2 regions of the Pseudomonas allii genome follow, and region 1 is predicted to be linked to the other one. Evidence: predicted binding sites of a transcription regulator. Region 1 holds the regulator's gene; the other holds the start of a gene.

What was found. Region 1 encodes FliA, which starts transcription of late flagellar genes. Its sites were predicted from a motif close to CTAAAGTTTNNNNNNNNNNNGCCGNTAA; they were not measured.
Region 2: the regulator FliA is predicted to act here: its motif matches at 4,402-4,429, upstream of ACZ445_RS00610 (methyl-accepting chemotaxis protein).

Annotation. Positions count from the first base shown of each region.
Region 1 covers NZ_AP039450.1:4,741,033-4,752,662, reverse strand. Annotated here, with positions in the region: gene flhA (flagellar biosynthesis protein FlhA) at 1-1,696, shown strand, start outside; gene flhF (flagellar biosynthesis protein FlhF) at 1,709-3,025, shown strand; gene fleN (flagellar synthesis regulator FleN) at 3,132-3,965, shown strand; gene fliA (RNA polymerase sigma factor FliA) at 3,962-4,702, shown strand; gene ACZ445_RS21615 (chemotaxis response regulator CheY) at 4,872-5,246, shown strand; gene ACZ445_RS21610 (protein phosphatase CheZ) at 5,265-6,053, shown strand; gene ACZ445_RS21605 (chemotaxis protein CheA) at 6,065-8,284, shown strand; gene ACZ445_RS21600 (protein-glutamate methylesterase/protein-glutamine glutaminase) at 8,333-9,463, shown strand; gene ACZ445_RS21595 (flagellar motor protein) at 9,463-10,203, shown strand; gene motD (flagellar motor protein MotD) at 10,400-11,287, shown strand; gene ACZ445_RS21585 (ParA family protein) at 11,339-11,630, shown strand, end outside.
Region 2 covers NZ_AP039450.1:123,343-129,155, reverse strand. Annotated here, with positions in the region: gene ACZ445_RS00620 (amino acid adenylation domain-containing protein) at 1-1,886, shown strand, start outside; gene ACZ445_RS00615 (SRPBCC family protein) at 1,905-2,363, shown strand; gene ACZ445_RS00610 (methyl-accepting chemotaxis protein) at 2,408-4,288, opposite strand; rRNA gene rrf (5S ribosomal RNA) at 4,572-4,687, opposite strand; rRNA gene rrf (5S ribosomal RNA) at 4,797-4,912, opposite strand; rRNA gene ACZ445_RS00595 (23S ribosomal RNA) at 5,069-5,813, opposite strand, start outside.

The DNA of each region.
Region 1 (11,630 bases):
CGGGCGGATTTCCGAGGTGAGCGCACGGTTTACCCTTGACGCCATGCCCGGCAAACAAATGGCCATCGACGCCGACCTCAACGCCGGCCTGATCGACCAGAACCAGGCCAAGACTCGCCGCTTGGAAGTGGCCCAGGAAGCCGAGTTCTACGGTTCCATGGACGGTGCCAGCAAATTCGTGCGCGGTGACGCCATTGCCGGCCTGCTGATCCTGTTCATCAACCTCATCGGCGGCATGGCCGTCGGTATCTTCCAGCACGGCATGACCTTCGGCGATGCGGGCAAGGTGTACGCCTTGCTGACCATCGGTGACGGTTTAGTGGCGCAATTGCCATCACTGTTGTTATCCACAGCAGCGGCGATCATGGTGACTCGTGCGTCGGGCTCCGAGGACATGGGCAAGCAGATCAGCCGGCAGATGTTTGCCTCGCCCAAGGCCCTGGCCGTGGCGGCGGGCATCATGGCGATCATGGGCATCGTGCCGGGCATGCCCCACGTATCGTTCCTGAGCATGGCGGCCATGGCGGCGGGTGCTGCCTACCTGTTCTGGAAAAAGCAGAATGCGGTCAAGGTCCAGGCCCAGCAGGAGATTGCACGCCAGCAGGAACTGCTGCCATCCCCGGCCCGCGCCCAGGAAACCAAGGAGCTGGGCTGGGATGACGTGACCCCGATCGACATGATCGGCCTGGAAGTGGGCTACCGCCTCATCCCGCTGGTGGACCGCAACCAGGGCGGCCAGCTGCTCGCGCGGATCAAGGGCGTGCGCAAGAAGCTGTCCCAGGACCTGGGCTTCCTGATGCCCACCGTGCATATCCGCGACAACCTGGACCTGGCGCCCAGCGCCTACCGCCTGACCCTGATGGGCGTGATCCTGGCCGAAGCCGAGATCTACCCGGACCGCGAACTCGCGATCAACCCGGGGCAGGTGTTCGGCAGTCTCAACGGCATTACCGCCAAAGATCCGGCTTTTGGCCTGGACGCGGTGTGGATCGAAATCAGCCAGCGCAGCCAGGCGCAGTCCCTGGGTTACACGGTGGTGGACGCCAGCACCGTGGTCGCCACCCACCTCAACCAGATCCTCTACAAGCACTCCCATGAGCTGATCGGCCACGAAGAAGTCCAGCAATTGATGGGGTTGCTTGGCAAAGCCTCGCCAAAACTCGCCGAAGAGCTGGTGCCGGGCATCCTGTCGCTGTCGCAGCTGCTCAAGGTGTTGCAGGCGCTGCTGGCCGAACAGGTGCCGGTACGCGACATTCGCAGCATTGCCGAGGCTATCGCCAACAATGCCGCCAAGAGTCAAGATACTGCCGCCCTGGTGGCCGCGGTGCGCGTCGGATTGTCGCGCGCAATCGTGCAAAGCATTGTAGGGCTTGACTCCGAGCTGCCTGTGATCACCTTGGAACCCAGGTTGGAACAAATATTGCTCAATAGTATTCAGAAGGCAGGACAAGGCCAGGAAGAGGGCGTTCTGCTGGAGCCAAGCATGGCTGAGAAGCTGCAGCGTTCGTTGATCGACGCCGCGCAGCGCCAGGAAATGCAAGGCCAACCGGTGATCCTGCTGGTGGCAGGCCCGGTCCGAGCGATGTTGTCGCGGTTTGGACGCCTGGCAGTACCGAATTTGCACGTTTTGGCTTATCAGGAAATTCCTGACAACAAGCAAGTGACTATCGTCGCGACAGTAGGGCCCAACGGCTGAGGGTAGTGGGTTATGCAAGTGAAGCGTTTTTTCGCCGCCGATATGCGTCAGGCCATGAAACTGGTTCGTGATGAGCTGGGCGCCGACGCCGCGATTATCGGAAACCGTCGTATTGCCGGCGGTGTCGAGCTGACGGCTGCCCTGGATTACACACCTTCGGCCCTGGCGCCGCGCGTACCGAACATGGAGCTCGAAGACGAGCTGCGCAAGACCGCTTCGCGCATTGTTTCGGCCCAGGCCGAACTGAGCATGCGTGGCGACAGCGATGCCAGCACCAATCGCCAGTTGTTCGCCGGCCTGCCGTTGACCGCTGCCGAGCCGCTGGTGGAGCCGACCTTCAAAGAGCCGCCGCGTCCTGCTGCGCCAGCCCCGGCAGCGGCGGTTGACCAGCGGGTGTTCGATTCAATGCGCTTTGAACTCAACGGTTTGCGTGAGCTGCTCGAAGTGCAGTTGGGCTCGCTGGCCTGGAACCAGTTGCAAGGCAGCAAGCCGCAACAGGCCAATCTGTGGCGACGCCTGCAACGCATCGGCCTGTCCGGCCCGTTGTCCCGCGACCTGCTGGCCCTGACCACCGAAATCGAAGAGCCTCGCCAGGCCTGGCGCATGTTGCTGGCCCATCTGGCGCGGATGATCGTCACCCCGGAGATCGAACCCCTGGAAGAGGGCGGTGTGATCGCCATGGTCGGCCCCGCCGGCATGGGCAAAACCACCACCCTGGCCAAGCTGGCGGCGCGTTACGTGCTCAAGTACGGCGCGCAGAATATCGCGCTGGTGAGCATGGACAGCTACCGTATCGGTGCCCAGGAACAGCTCAAGACCCTGGGCCGCATTCTCAATGTGTCGGTGACCCATGTCGACCCGGGCCAGTCCCTGGCCAATGCCCTCGACCCGCTGCTGCGCAAGCGCGTGGTGCTGATCGACACCGCCGGCCTGCAAGCCAGCGACCCGGCCTTGCGCATGCAGTTGGAAAGCCTGGCCGGGCGTGGCATCAAATCGAAAAATTACCTGGTGCTTGCAACCACCAGCCAGAAACAGGTTCTTACCGCTGCGTATCATAGTTACAAGCGCTGCGGCCTGGCCGGTTGCATCCTCACCAAGCTCGACGAAACCGCGAGCCTGGGCGAGGTGTTGAGCCTGGCCATCAGTCATGAGTTGCCGGTCGCCTACCTGACCGACGGGCCGCGGATTCCGGATGATCTGCATCTGCCGCGCCGTCATCAGTTGGTCAGCCGTGCAGTCAGCGTGCAAATGCAAGACGAGCCTAGCGAGGAAGCGATGGCCGATATGTTCGCCGACCTCTACCACAACCCGGCGAAGCGGGTAGGTTGAGGACGGTATGAACACCGTGAAATGTATCTACATCGATGGTCTGCAAGCGATTCACGCGGCCAAGCCATGTAGCCTGCGTCTAAGCAAGACAAGGTAAAGAAATAAAATGGGCAGCATGCATCCCGTACAGGTGATCGCGGTGACCGGCGGCAAAGGTGGCGTCGGGAAAACTAACGTGTCAGTGAATTTGTCCCTGGCCCTGGCAGAGCTTGGCCGTCGCGTCATGCTGCTGGATGCTGACCTGGGGTTGGCGAACGTCGACGTTCTGCTGGGGCTGACGCCCAAACATACCCTTGCCGATGTGATCGAGGGCCGCTGTGAGCTGCGCGATGTGCTGCTGCAGGGGCCTGGTGGCATCCGCATCGTCCCGGCCGCCTCCGGCACCCAGAGCATGGTGCACCTGAGTCCGGCGCAGCATGCCGGGCTGATCCAGGCGTTCAGTGACATCGGCGACAACCTCGACGTGCTGGTGATCGACACCGCCGCCGGGATCGGCGAGTCCGTGGTCAGCTTTGTGCGCGCTGCGCAGGAAGTGTTGCTGGTGGTCTGCGATGAACCCACCTCGATCACCGACGCCTACGCCCTGATCAAACTGCTTAACCGTGACTACGGCATGAACCGCTTCCGCGTGCTGGCCAACATGGCCCAGAGCCCGCAGGAAGGGCGCAACCTGTTCGCCAAGTTGACCAAGGTCACGGATCGTTTCCTCGATGTCGCCTTACAATACGTCGGCGCAGTTCCCTACGACGAGTGTGTGCGCAAGGCTGTGCAAAAGCAGCGTGCAGTCTACGAAGCATTCCCTCGTTCCAAGTGTGCACTGGCGTTCAAGGCTATTGCCCAGAAGGTCGATACCTGGCCGTTGCCCGCCAACCCCCGGGGGCATCTGGAGTTTTTCGTCGAGCGATTGGTGCACCAGACGAGCGCAGGACCCGTGCTATGACAGCGACCGGCTACAACGCGTATAAGAAATCTGCCCGTGACAGCCAGGGTGAATTGATCGAGCGCTACGCGCCCCTGGTCAAGCGCATTGCCTATCACCTGCTGGCACGCCTGCCCGCCAGCGTGCAGGTCGAAGACCTGATCCAGGCGGGTATGATCGGTCTGCTCGAAGTGTCGACCAAATACGACGCGAGCAAGGGGGCGAGTTTCGAGACGTATGCGGGCATCCGCATCCGTGGCGCGATGCTCGATGAAGTGCGCAAAGGTGACTGGGCGCCGCGTTCGGTACACCGCAACACACGCATGGTCAGTGACGCAATTCGCGCAATTGAAGCAAAAACCGGTCGCGACGCTAAAGATCACGAAGTTGCGGCCGAACTCCAATTGAGTCTCGACGATTACTACGGGATTTTGAACGATACCTTGGGCAGCCGCCTGTTCAGTTTCGACGACCTGTTGCAGGACGGCGAACATGAAGGGCTGCACGAGGACGGCGCGAGTGCTCATATGGAGCCATCGCGTGACCTGGAAGATGAGCGTTTCCAGGGAGCGTTGGCGGACGCGATTGCCAATTTGCCGGAGCGTGAGCGGCTGGTGTTGGCGCTGTACTACGACGAAGAGCTGAACCTCAAGGAAATCGGTGAGGTCCTGGGTGTCAGCGAATCGCGGGTCAGCCAGTTGCACAGCCAGTGCGCAGCCCGCTTGCGGGGGCGTTTGGGAGAGTGGCGAGCGCGCTGAACAGGCAGTGTGGGGACACTGCAGACGATACCGCGAGGGCAACCGGCCTTCGCGGGTTCGACCCGTGGTGCCCCCGGCAGTCCTTTTTGTGTAATGCCTGTTGATTGAAATGGCGCGTCCAGGTGCTGGGCGCGTTTAAGACTGCTTGGAGGTCGAATTGGACAAGAACATGAAAATCCTCATCGTTGATGACTTCTCAACGATGCGGCGGATCATAAAAAACCTGTTGCGTGACCTTGGGTTCACAAACACGGTCGAGGCGGATGACGGCATTACGGCCATTCCGATCCTCAACAGCGGGAGCATCGACTTTCTGGTAACAGACTGGAACATGCCGGGCATGACCGGTATCGACTTGCTGCGCCACGTGCGCGCTGACGAAAAGCTGCGCAGCCTGCCTGTGCTGATGGTCACCGCCGAAGCCAAGCGTGAGCAGATCATCGAAGCCGCCCAGGCCGGGGTCAACGGTTACGTGGTCAAGCCATTCACGGCATTGGCCTTGAAAGAGAAGATCGAAAAAATCTTCGAACGCATCCACGGCTAATGCCATCGCGGGGGAGCTATGGAGCATAAAGAAACGTCACAGGGAGACTTCGAGTCGACCCTGAAAAAGCATGCTCACCAGTTGGTCGACAGCCTTGAAAGAGGCCAGTTCGGCGACGCGGTGCAGTTAATCCATGAGCTCAACCAGACCCGTGACCGCGGCCTGTATCAGGAAGTGGGCAAGCTCACACGCGAGCTGCACAGTGCGATCGTCAATTTCCAGATTGACCCGCACATGCCCCAGGCCGAAGAAATCTCGCAAATCACCGATGCCACCGAACGCCTGTCCTATGTGGTCAGGCTGACTGAGGCGGCGGCCAACCGCACCATGGACCTGGTGGAAAACGCCACGCCCCTGGTCAACGGCATGGCCACTGAAGCCCAGGCCCTGAGCCACGACTGGGGCCGCTTCATGCGCCGGGAAGTGGGGGCCGAGGAGTTTCGCGAGTTGGCGCGTCGGGTCGACGGTTTTCTGTCACGCAGCGAGCAGGAAAACCGTACGGTTTCCAGCAACCTCAACGACATTCTGCTGGCCCAGGATTACCAGGACCTCACCGGTCAGGTGATCAAGCGTGTGACCCAGTTGGTCACCGAAGTGGAAAGCAACTTGCTCAAATTGGTGCTTATGGCAGGCCAGGTTGACCGTTTCGCCGGCATCGAACATGACCGCGAAGCGATCCTCTCGGAAAAAGATCCACAAAAACATCTCGCCAAGGGTGAAGGTCCGCAGATTCATGCCGATAAACGTGAAGACGTTGTATCGGGTCAAGATGATGTCGATGACCTGTTATCCAGTTTAGGCTTCTAAGGAGCACCCACATGAGCTTCGGCGCCGATGAAGAAATCCTTCAGGATTTCCTTGTAGAGGCCGGCGAAATTTTAGAGCAGTTGTCCGAGCAACTGGTCGAGCTGGAAAGCCGACCGGATGATGCGAACCTGCTCAATGCAATTTTTCGCGGTTTTCACACTGTAAAAGGGGGCGCCGGCTTCCTCCAGCTCCATGAGCTGGTGGAGTGCTGCCACATCGCCGAGAACGTGTTCGACATCCTGCGCAAGGGTGAGCGTCACGTTGATTCGGAGTTGATGGACGTGATTCTCGAAGCACTGGATGCGGTCAACGGCATGTTCAGCGAGGTGCGTGAGCGTGCCCCGATCACGGCGGCTACCCCGGAACTGCTGGCCGCCCTGGCGCGCTATGCGGAGCCTGCCGACACGTCGGCCGCACCGATGGTTGAAGCCGCACCGGAGCCTGTGGTTGAGGCCGAGCCGGATGTGACCGACAGCGAGTTCGAACAGCTGCTCAACTCCCTCAGTGCCGTCAAGGCCGAGGCGGAGGCACCGGCTGCGCCGGTCGCTGCACCGACCAGCGAAGACATCACCGACGCCGAGTTCGAATCGCTGCTCGACCAGTTGCATGGCAAAGGCCAGTTCGCGGCCGACGCCGTGGCACCTGCTGCTGCCGCTGCGGATGCACCGGCGGCCAGCGCCAGCACCGACATTACCGACGATGAATTCGAGGCATTGCTCGACCAACTGCATGGCAAGGGCACCTTCGCGGCCGACGCCTTGCCGGAAGTCGCCGCCACGGCTGCGGCACCGGCTGCTGCCAGCGCCGCTCCTGCGGGCGATGGGCTGATCTCCGATCACGAGTTCGAATCCCTGCTGGACGAGTTGCACGGCAAGGGCAAGTTCAGCGAAGTGGCCCCGGCCGCTGCGGTGGCGACCGCTGCGCCGGTCGCCGCCAAAGCCGCTGCACCAGCGCCGGCCGCCAAACCTGCACCGGCTGCCAAGCCAGCACCGGCCCCGGCCGCCGCACCTGCTCCGGCACGTGCTGCCGCCGCGCCGGCAGCCGAGAAGCCTGCCAGTGAAGCCGAAACCACCGTGCGGGTTGATACCGCGCGCCTGGACGACATCATGAACATGGTCGGCGAACTGGTACTGGTGCGTAACCGCCTGGTGCGCCTGGGCCTGAGCAGTGGCGATGAAGCCATGCAAAAGGCCGTGTCGAACCTCGACGTGGTCACCGCCGACCTGCAGACCGCCGTGATGAAAACGCGGATGCAGCCGATCAAGAAAGTCTTCGGCCGTTTCCCGCGCCTGGTTCGCGACCTGGCGCGTCAGCTGAAGAAAGAAATCAACCTGGAACTGGTGGGCGAAGAAACCGACCTCGACAAGAACCTGGTCGAGGCCCTGGCCGACCCGCTGGTCCACTTGGTGCGCAACGCCGTCGACCACGGCGTGGAAACCCCGGAAGAACGCGAAGCCTCGGGCAAGTCCCGTGGCGGCAAGGTGATCCTGGCGGCGGAGCAAGAGGGCGACCATATCCTGCTGTCGATCACTGACGACGGCAAAGGCATGGACCCGACCATATTGCGCAACATCGCGGTCAAGCGCGGCGTGATGGACAAGGACGCCGCCGACCGCCTGACCGACACCGAGTGCTACAACCTGATCTTCGCCCCGGGTTTCTCGACCAAGACCGAGATTTCCGACGTGTCCGGCCGTGGCGTCGGCATGGACGTGGTGAAGACCAAGATCAGCCAGCTCAACGGCTCGATCAACATCTACTCGACCAAGGGCCAGGGCTCCAAGATCGTCATCAAGGTGCCGTTGACCCTGGCGATCATGCCGACCCTGATGGTGATGCTGGGCAACCAGGCGTTCGCCTTCCCGCTGGTCAACGTCAACGAGATCTTCCACCTCGACCTGTCGCGCACCAACGTGGTGGACGGCCAGGAAGTGGTGATCGTGCGCGACAAGGCGTTGCCCCTGTTCTACCTCAAGCGCTGGCTGGTGGCCTCGGCTGCCCATGAAGAACAGCGCGAAGGCCATGTGGTGATTCTGTCCGTGGGCACCCAGCGCATCGGCTTTGTCGTCGATCAACTGGTTGGCCAGGAAGAAGTGGTCATCAAGCCTTTGGGCAAAATGCTGCAGGGAACCCCGGGCATGTCGGGTGCGACCATCACCGGTGACGGTCGGATCGCGCTGATTCTCGATGTTCCGAGCATGCTCAAGCGTTACGCCGCTCGGCGTATTTGATTCTGGTGGGGCAGGGCGGTAGTGCCCGCCCCGCCTAACGGAGTGTTTATGGCAGTCAAGGTCCTGGTGGTGGACGATTCGGGTTTCTTCCGCCGCCGCGTCTCGGAAATTCTTTCCGCCGATCCAACGATCCAGGTGGTCGGCACGGCCACCAACGGCAAAGAGGCGATTGATCAAGCCATTGCGTTGAAACCGGACGTGATCACCATGGACTACGAGATGCCGATGATGGATGGCATCACGGCAGTCCGGCACATCATGCAACGCTGCCCGACCCCGGTCCTGATGTTTTCCTCGCTGACGCACGAAGGCGCCCGGGTCACCCTGGATGCGCTGGACGCTGGCGCGGTGGACTTCCTGCCGAAGAATTTCGAAGACATCTCGCGCAACCCCGAGAAGGTCAAGCAGATGCTGTGCGAGAAGGTGCACAGCATTTCGCGCAGTAACCGTCGTAGCTTGTTCAGCACGCCTGCTCCAACCGCTGCGCCAGCACCGGCTCCCGCTGCACCGACGTCGTCGTTTGCGCGCCCGGCGCCTGCGCCAGTGGCACGGCCTGCAGTGGCACCCGCTCGCACGACGGCGCCTGCGGCGTCGCATTCGCCCGCACCCAAGCGCAAGGCCTACAAGCTGGTCGCCATCGGCACCTCCACGGGTGGCCCGGTTGCGCTGCAACGCGTATTGACCCAATTGCCGGCCAACTTCCCGGCGCCGATCGTGTTGATCCAGCACATGCCGGCGGCGTTCACCAAGGCGTTCGCCGAGCGCCTGGACAAGCTGTGCCGCATCAGCGTCAAGGAAGCCGAGGATGGTGACATCCTGCGCCCTGGCCTGGCGCTGCTGGCCCCCGGTGGCAAGCAGATGATGGTCGACGGCCGTGGCGCGATCAAAATCCTGCCGGGCGACGAACGCCTCAACTACAAGCCGTGCGTGGACATCACCTTCGGTTCGGCAGCCAAGTCCTACGGTGACAAAGTTCTGGCGGTGGTGCTCACCGGCATGGGCGCCGACGGCCGTGAAGGTGCGCGCCTGCTCAAGCAGGGCGGCAGTGCCATCTGGGCCCAGGACGAGGCCAGCTGCGTGATCTATGGCATGCCCATGGCCATCGTCAAGGCGGACCTGGCCGACGCCGTCTACAGCCTGGACGACATCGGCAAGCATCTGGTGGAGGCCTGCCTCTGATGGATGTACTGAGCCTGATCGGCATCATCATGGCGTTTGTCGCGATCATCGGCGGCAACTACCTCGAGGGCGGGCACCTCGGCGCCCTGGCCAACGGCCCGGCGGCGCTGATCGTGATCGGCGGCACCGTGGGCGCGGCGTTGTTGCAATCGCCCATGAGCTCGTTCAAGCGCGCCATGCAGATTCTGATATGGATCATTTTCCCGCCACGCGTGGACCTGCCCGGTGGCATCGACCGCGTGGTCAACTGGAGCCTCACCGCGCGCAAGGAAGGCCTGCTGGGCCTGGAAGGCGTGGCCGATGCCGAGCCCGACAGCTACGCGCGCAAAGGCTTGCAATTGCTGGTGGACGGTGCTGAACCGGAAGCGATCCGCAGCATCCTGGAAGTGGATTTCTACACCCAGGAAAGCCGCGACATCAACGCCGCCAAAGTCTACGAAAGCATGGGCGGCTACGCGCCGACCATCGGCATCATCGGTGCGGTGATGGGCCTGATCCACGTGATGGGCAACCTCGCCGACCCTTCGCAACTGGGCAGCGGGATTGCCGTGGCGTTTGTCGCGACCATCTACGGCGTGGCCAGTGCCAACCTGGTGCTGTTGCCGGTGGCGAGCAAACTCAAGTCGATTGCCATGCGCCAGTCGCGTTATCGCGAGATGCTGCTTGAAGGCATCCTGTCGATCGCCGAGGGCGAGAACCCGCGTTCCATCGAATTGAAGCTCCAGGGCTTCATGGATTGATGACCATGAGTATCTACTTGTGGCGAGCGAGCTTGCTCGCGTTGGGGCGCGAAGCGGCCCTGATCCAGGCACCGCGTTTTTTCAGAAAGATTGCGGTGCCTGGTTTTGGGGCTGCTCCGCAGCCCAACGCGAGCAAGCTCGCTCGCCACAATGAACCGGTTGGCAGTGAGTACTGTGTGCAGGGAGGTAATTGCCTGTGAGCCGTCGCCGTCGCGAGCCTGAAGAGCACGTCAACCACGAGCGGTGGCTGGTGTCCTATGCGGACTTCATCACCCTGCTGTTCGCGTTTTTCGTGGTGATGTACTCCATCTCGTCGATCAACGAAGGCAAGTACAAAGTCATTTCCCAGGCGCTGATCGGCGTGTTCAACGACGCCGACCGTGCGCTCAAGCCGATTCCGATTGGTGAAGAGCGGCCCAAGACCGTGACCCCGGCCAAGCCGCTGGTGAACGACAGCGATGAAACCGCTGCCGGCGTGGGCGGCACCAGCGACCCGCTGAAAAGCATCGCCGACGACATCAGCGCGGCGTTTGGCGACCTGATCAGCTCCAACCAGATGACGGTGCGCGGCAATGAGCTGTGGGTGGAGATCGAACTCAATTCCAGCCTGCTGTTCGCCAGTGCCGATGCGTTGCCCAGTGACCAGGCGTTCACCATCATCGACAAGGTGGCGGCGATCCTCAAGCCATTTGAAAACCCGATCCATGTCGAAGGTTTCACCGACAATTTCCCGATCAGCACTGCGCAGTACCCGACCAACTGGGAGCTGTCCTCGGCCCGCGCTTCAAGCATCGTGCGCATGCTGGCGATGCAGGGCGTGAACCCTGGTCGCCTGGCGTCCGTAGGCTACGGTGAGTTCCAGCCGGTGGCCAATAACGCCACGGCGGAAGGGCGCGCGCGTAACCGTCGGGTGGTGCTGGTGGTGTCGCGCAACCTGGATGTGCGCCGCAGCCTGACCGGCACCGGCACCGCCAATGCAACACCGGATGCGGCCTTGAAGCGGGCTGGCACACAAACTGCACCGGCCTCGGTAAAACCGCCGGTTCGACAGAGTGCCGTCAATTCTCCGTCGCCGGCTCAATAACCCTATGCAATGTCTCGGTCGCGCCTGTGCCTGCCGGGAGGAACCAACCGAATGAGAGTCTGGGCAGTTGCCAATCAAAAAGGTGGAGTCGGCAAGACCACCACCTCCATCGCCTTAGCCGGTTTGCTGGCCGAGGCGGGCAAGCGTGTGGTCGTGGTGGACCTGGACCCGCACGGCTCCATGACCAGCTATTTCGGCTACGACCCGGATGTGCTGGAACACAGCAACTACGACTTGTTCCTGCACAAGGGCAGTGTGCCGGCCGATCTGCCGGGGCAACTGCTGTTGCCCACCAGCAATGAAAGCATTTCCCTGCTGCCGTCCAGCACCGCCCTGGCGACCC
Region 2 (5,813 bases), 2.0 Mb from region 1:
AGGTGTACATTGTCGGCCCCGGAGTCAGCCTGGGGTATGTGGGCACATCGCAGCCGCCTGCCAGTCCTTTCGTGGAACTGGCAGTACCAGGAGCTCCGCCACTGCGGGCCTATCGCAGTGGCGACCTGGCACGGTGGACCGCCGACGGGATAGTGCTGGGTGGGCGGCGCGATGACCAAGTGAAAATCCGCAGTTTTCGGGTCGAGCCGCAGGAGATTGAGCAGTGTCTGCGCGATAGTCGGCTGTATCGCCAGGTGGCGGTAGTAATCGACCGGGACAGCAGGATCCGCAGCTACGTCGCCCAGCCTGAACCACACGCGAGCGTGGCCGCTCTGAAGCACCATGCACGGCAGTGGCTGCCAGACTACATGCAGCCGGGCTTCTGGGAGGTGTTGCCCCACCTGCCGTGCTCCGTCAATGGAAAAGTCGACCGGCAGGCATTGCTGGCACTACCGGTTCGGTCTGCGTTGCAAGCTGTCGGCAGTGCCGCAAAAACTCCGCTTCACGTTCGGTTGTCCCGCTTGTGGAGCGAGTTGCTGGCGGTGCCCGCAGGTAATCTGTCTATTGACCAGAGCTTCTTTGATCTCGGCGGGCATTCGATTTTGCTATCGACGTTGCTGCTGCGCGTACGCGAGCAGTTCGGCCGTAGCTTTGTGTTGAGCCATTTTATTGAAGTGCCGACGATTCGTACGCTCGCAACGCTGGTGGAGAACGGTGAACGACCCGATGCAGGATCCGGCTGGGCGGCCGGTGATGCTCAATCGGAGTGGGTACTCGACACGTTGCCCGAGGACCGTGCAGGTGATCCGCACAAAGTCATCGTGACCGGAGCCAACAGTTTTGTGGGTATCCATATCGTCGAAGCATTGCTGGCTGCTGGGGCAACCGAGGTGGCGTGCCTGGTACGTGAGGAACCGGGGCGGTCGCCAATGTCACGACTCATCCAGGCGTTACATGAATACCGCCTGGAGCATGTGGACCTGAGCCGAGTGAAGGTATATGCGGCCGATATCAGCCAACCTCGATTGGGCCTGGCTGACGTTGTGCATGAGTCTCTCGCCAGAGACTTCGGCGTACTGGTCCATAACGCGGCGCGGGTCAATCACGTGATGGACTATGCATCACTGGCGCGGGACAACGTTGACCCCATACGCGAATGCCTGCGCTTGTGTGAAACCCACCGCAAGAAGGTCTTCAACTTTGTCTCGACACTGTCGGCCTCGAGCAGTGTTGACTCGCAGGGCTATATCCTCGAAGCACCCGCCTCTACCACGCTGCCGCTGTACATCAAGAATGGCTACAACCTGTCCAAATGGGTTGCGGAGCGGCAATTGGGGCATGCGGTGGCGCGCGGTGCCTGGGTGAATATCCATCGTCCCGGCAATATCAGCTTCAACAGCCAGAGCGGTGCGTGCCAGCCGCAAAAAAATCGCCTGATGCTGATGCTCAAGGGGTCACTGCAGCTGGGACTTCTGCCCAGGTTGGCGCTGAACTTCGACCTGATGCCGGTGGACTTTCTGGCTCGCTTCATTGCATTCCACAGCACCCGCTTTCACGCCAGCCGGAGTGTGTTCAACCTGCATAACCCACAACCGTTGAGCTGGGCGCACTACCTGGATGCGTTCAGTCGGGCGGGCCATCGCTTCAAGCGAGTGGGCATCGCTCAATGGCAGCAGGCGCTGCGAACGGTAAGCCAGGACAACGCACTGTTTGGCGTGCTCGGTTTTTACCTCGACCGCCTCGACGAAGACATCGGGGACACTTCAATGATTCGTTACGACAACGCGCGACTAGGTGTCCAGCAGATGGGTGAACACTACCCCGCAAAGGACACGGCACTGTTGAGCAAAGGCTGCAATTACCTCAAGGCCATCGGCTTTCTTTGAATACTCCAGGACAACCTCATGAAACTGCTGCAACCCGATACGTTAATCCGCAACCCGAGTGGCCTGCCGATAGTGGCGTCTGTTGTGGTCAACTGCTCCGCCTCTCGCCTGTGGGACATGGTGGGGCGATTTGCCGGCTTCGATATGTTCATTCCGGACTTGAGCCATATCGAAATGATGGGCTCAGGCGTGGGCGCCTTGCGGACAAAATTCTTCCGCGATGGCAATTGTGTAGTGGAGCAACTCAATAGCCGGGACGAACAGGCTATGCATATGACCTGGACCACGATCTACAACACCCTGGGTGTGGCCAGACTGTGGGCGGCGATCCAAGTGGAAGCACTTGAAGCGGAGCGCTCCAAGGTGATGTGGACAATTATTGCAGAGCCCGCAGAGACGGCGAACACAGGGTTCGAACAGTTTGTGCAAAACTTCGCCAGCAGCGCCCTGGACAATGTCCGCCGAATGCTCAGCTAAGCGGCAGGAGCGACGCGATGCGCCCCTGCCGATGAATCAGCGGGTCAGATCTTGAAGCTATCGACCAGCTGCTTCAAACGATTGGCCTGCTGCGACAGGGCATCGCAATCCTTCAGGGTTTCATTGAGATTGGCCACGCCCTGCTGGTTCAGCAAGTTGATCTGGTTGATGTCCACATTGAGGGTTTCCACCACGGCCGTCTGTTCTTCAGTGGCTGCGGCGACGGACTGGTTCATGCCGTCGATCTCAACGATTCGCTGGGTCACACTGACCAGGCGCTCACCGGCCTGGTTCGCGACCTCTACGCTTTCCTCGCTGGAGGCCTGGCTGGCATTCATGGTAGTCACCGCTTCACGCGAGCCCACTTGCAGCGAAGTGATCATTTTGTGGATCTCCTCGGCCGACTCCTGGGTGCGGTGAGCCAGGTTACGTACCTCGTCGGCGACCACCGCAAAGCCTCGTCCGGCCTCACCAGCACGGGCCGCCTCGATGGCAGCGTTAAGCGCCAGCAAGTTGGTTTGCTGGGAGATGCCTTTGATCACATCAAGGATGTGACCGATGTTGTCGGTGCTGGCGTTCAGGGTTTCAATCTGGGTGCAGGACAAGCTGATCTTCTGCGACAACTCCGACATGGCAAGGATGGTCTGCTCGACCACTTTGCGGCCATCGTCGGCCTGCTCGCTGGCACCACTGGCGTGTTGTGACGCATCGGCGGCGTTGCGCGCGATTTCCTGGGTGGCGGCACCCAGTTCATTGATCGCTGCGGCGACGCTGTTAGTGCGCGCGCTTTGCTCGTCGGAACCGACGATAGAGGCATTGGACGAAGCCATCACACGCTGGGACAAGTCATGCACCTGGCGCGTAGCCGAGGACACTTCCGAAATCGACGCATGGATGCGCTCTACGAACTGATTGAACGCACTGCCGACTTCGCCAAACTCGTCGTTGCTAGTGACCGCCAGACGACGGGTCAGGTCACCCTCGCCTTGGGCGATATCCTGCATCGCCACGCCCATAGTGGTCAGGGGTCGCAGCAAAACTTGAATCAGCAAGCTCAGGAGCACGGCAATCGCAACCACGGCAATCAACATGGCAATCAACGCAGATGTCCGGAATTTGCCCAGCGGTGCGTAGGCTTTGTCTTTATCAATCGACAGGCCGATATACCAATCCGCGCCTGGCAAGCCGCTGATAGGGGTGAATGACAAGATTCGGTCCTGGCCATTGAGAACGACGTCCTGACTGACCTTCTCAATGCGCACTTGGGTGCCGGGGTAGATGTCCTTGAGGTTTTTCATCACCTGGTCCTGATCGGGACTGACGATAACTTGCCCGTCGCCACTGACCAGGAACGCATGGCCAATGCCGCCAAAATCCACCGAGTTGATGATCTTCACCAAGGTCTGCAGGCTCAGGTCACCGCCGACCACACCAAGCAACTCGCCGTCCTTTTTCACCGGCATGGCGATGGTCACGATCTGCCCACCCACCGCTGCCATATAGGGTGGCGTAAGCATCGGTTTATCTGCAGCTACTGCCTGTTTGTACCAGGGACGCTGACGTGGGTCGTAGCCATCGGGCATTTTTGCGTCAGGACGTTGGGTAAACACACCGTTGGTTTGGCCAACATAGGTGAACTGGAAGTTATCAGTTAACGCCGGCTGATCAACCAGGCCAGGAAGGTCGGCACTACTGCCTTGGTGAGCAACGTTTTGCGTAAGGCTTTCGAGTACCAATATTCGGCCACTAAGCCAGTTCTGCACACTGCTGGCAGTGAGTTCACCGGATTGCTGGATGGACGACTCCAGGTTCTGCTTGATCGTGCTGCGCTGCAGGTAGTCGTTGTAGAGGGTGAATAACGCGAAGGCCAGAACCACGACGCCTGACGCGGCCAACAGAATTTTATGACTGAACTTGAGATTCATTTCATCGACTTCTTTTGCCAAAGGGGGGTGAGCGTGCCGAGTGGAACATTCCATGTAACGGTATAGGCAGCTTCTCGGGCCGCTCTATTTCGGTGCACGCATGGCTCGTCAGGCTTTCGGCCAAGCCGCGGCAAAGCTTAGGAAATTGTGAGACGTTTCTGATTTTTAAGCAGGAAACTGACCAGCGGTAGACATGTGTGAGGAAACTACAAGTTGTGGTGACTTATAGCCCCAAGCGACAAAACCCCTGTCTGCTAGCGCAGACAGGGGTTTCGGAATTCAATCTTGACGATGACCTACTCTCACATGGGGAAACCCCACACTACCATCGGCGATGCATCGTTTCACTGCTGAGTTCGGGATGGGATCAGGTGGTTCCAATGCTCTATGGTCGTCAAGAAATTCTGTGTACCGGACCGTTGGGTTAGCAACGTGCCGGTGAAATTCATGGACTTCTACATAAACAAAACCCCTGACTGCATTAGCAATCAGGGGTTCTGGAATTTAATCTTGACGATGACCTACTCTCACATGGGGAAACCCCACACTACCATCGGCGATGCATCGTTTCACTACTGAGTTCGGGATGGGATCAGGTGGTTCCAATGCTCTATGGTCGTCAAGAAATTCGGGTACTGAGTCGCGGCCTAAGCCTCGCTTCAGCAAATTGGGTATGTGACAGCTTTCGGTGCTTTGTGAGCGTCGAACTTTCGGTTCATTTTCGTCTTCACACACCGCAATCTGATGCTCGTTAGAGTGGTCAAATTGCTTGGGTGTTATATGGTCAAGCCTCACGGGCAATTAGTATTGGTTAGCTCAACGCCTCACAGCGCTTACACACCCAACCTATCAACGTCGTAGTCTTCGACGGCCCTTCAGGGAACTCAAGGTTCCAGTGAGATCTCATCTTGAGGCTAGTTTCCCGCTTAGATGCTTTCAGCGGTTATCTATTCCGAACATAGCTACCCGGCAATGCCACTGGCGTGACAACCGGAACACCAGAGGTTCGTCCACTCCGGTCCTCTCGTACTAGGAGCAGCCCCTCTCAAATCTCAAACGTCCACGGCAGATAGGGACCGAACTGTCTCACGACGTTCTAAACCCAGCTCGCGTACCACTTTAAATGGCGAACAGCCATACCCTTGGGACCGGCTTCAGCCCCAGGATGTGATGAGCCGACATCGAGGTGCCAAACACCGCCGTCGATATGAACTCTTGGGCGGTATCAGCCTGTTATCCCCGGAGTACCTTTTATCCGTTGAGCGATGGCCCTTCCATACAGAACCACCGGATCACTAAGACCTACTTTCGTACCTGCTCGACGTGTCTGTCTCGCAGTCAAGCGCGCTTTTGCCTTTATACTCTACGACCGATTTCCGACCGGTCTGAGCGCACCTTCGTACTCCTCCGTTACTCTTTAGGAGGAGACCGCCCCAGTCAAACTACCCACCATACACTGTCCTCGATCCGGATAACGGACCTGAGTTAGAACCTCAAAGTTGCCAGGGTGGTATTTCAAGGATGG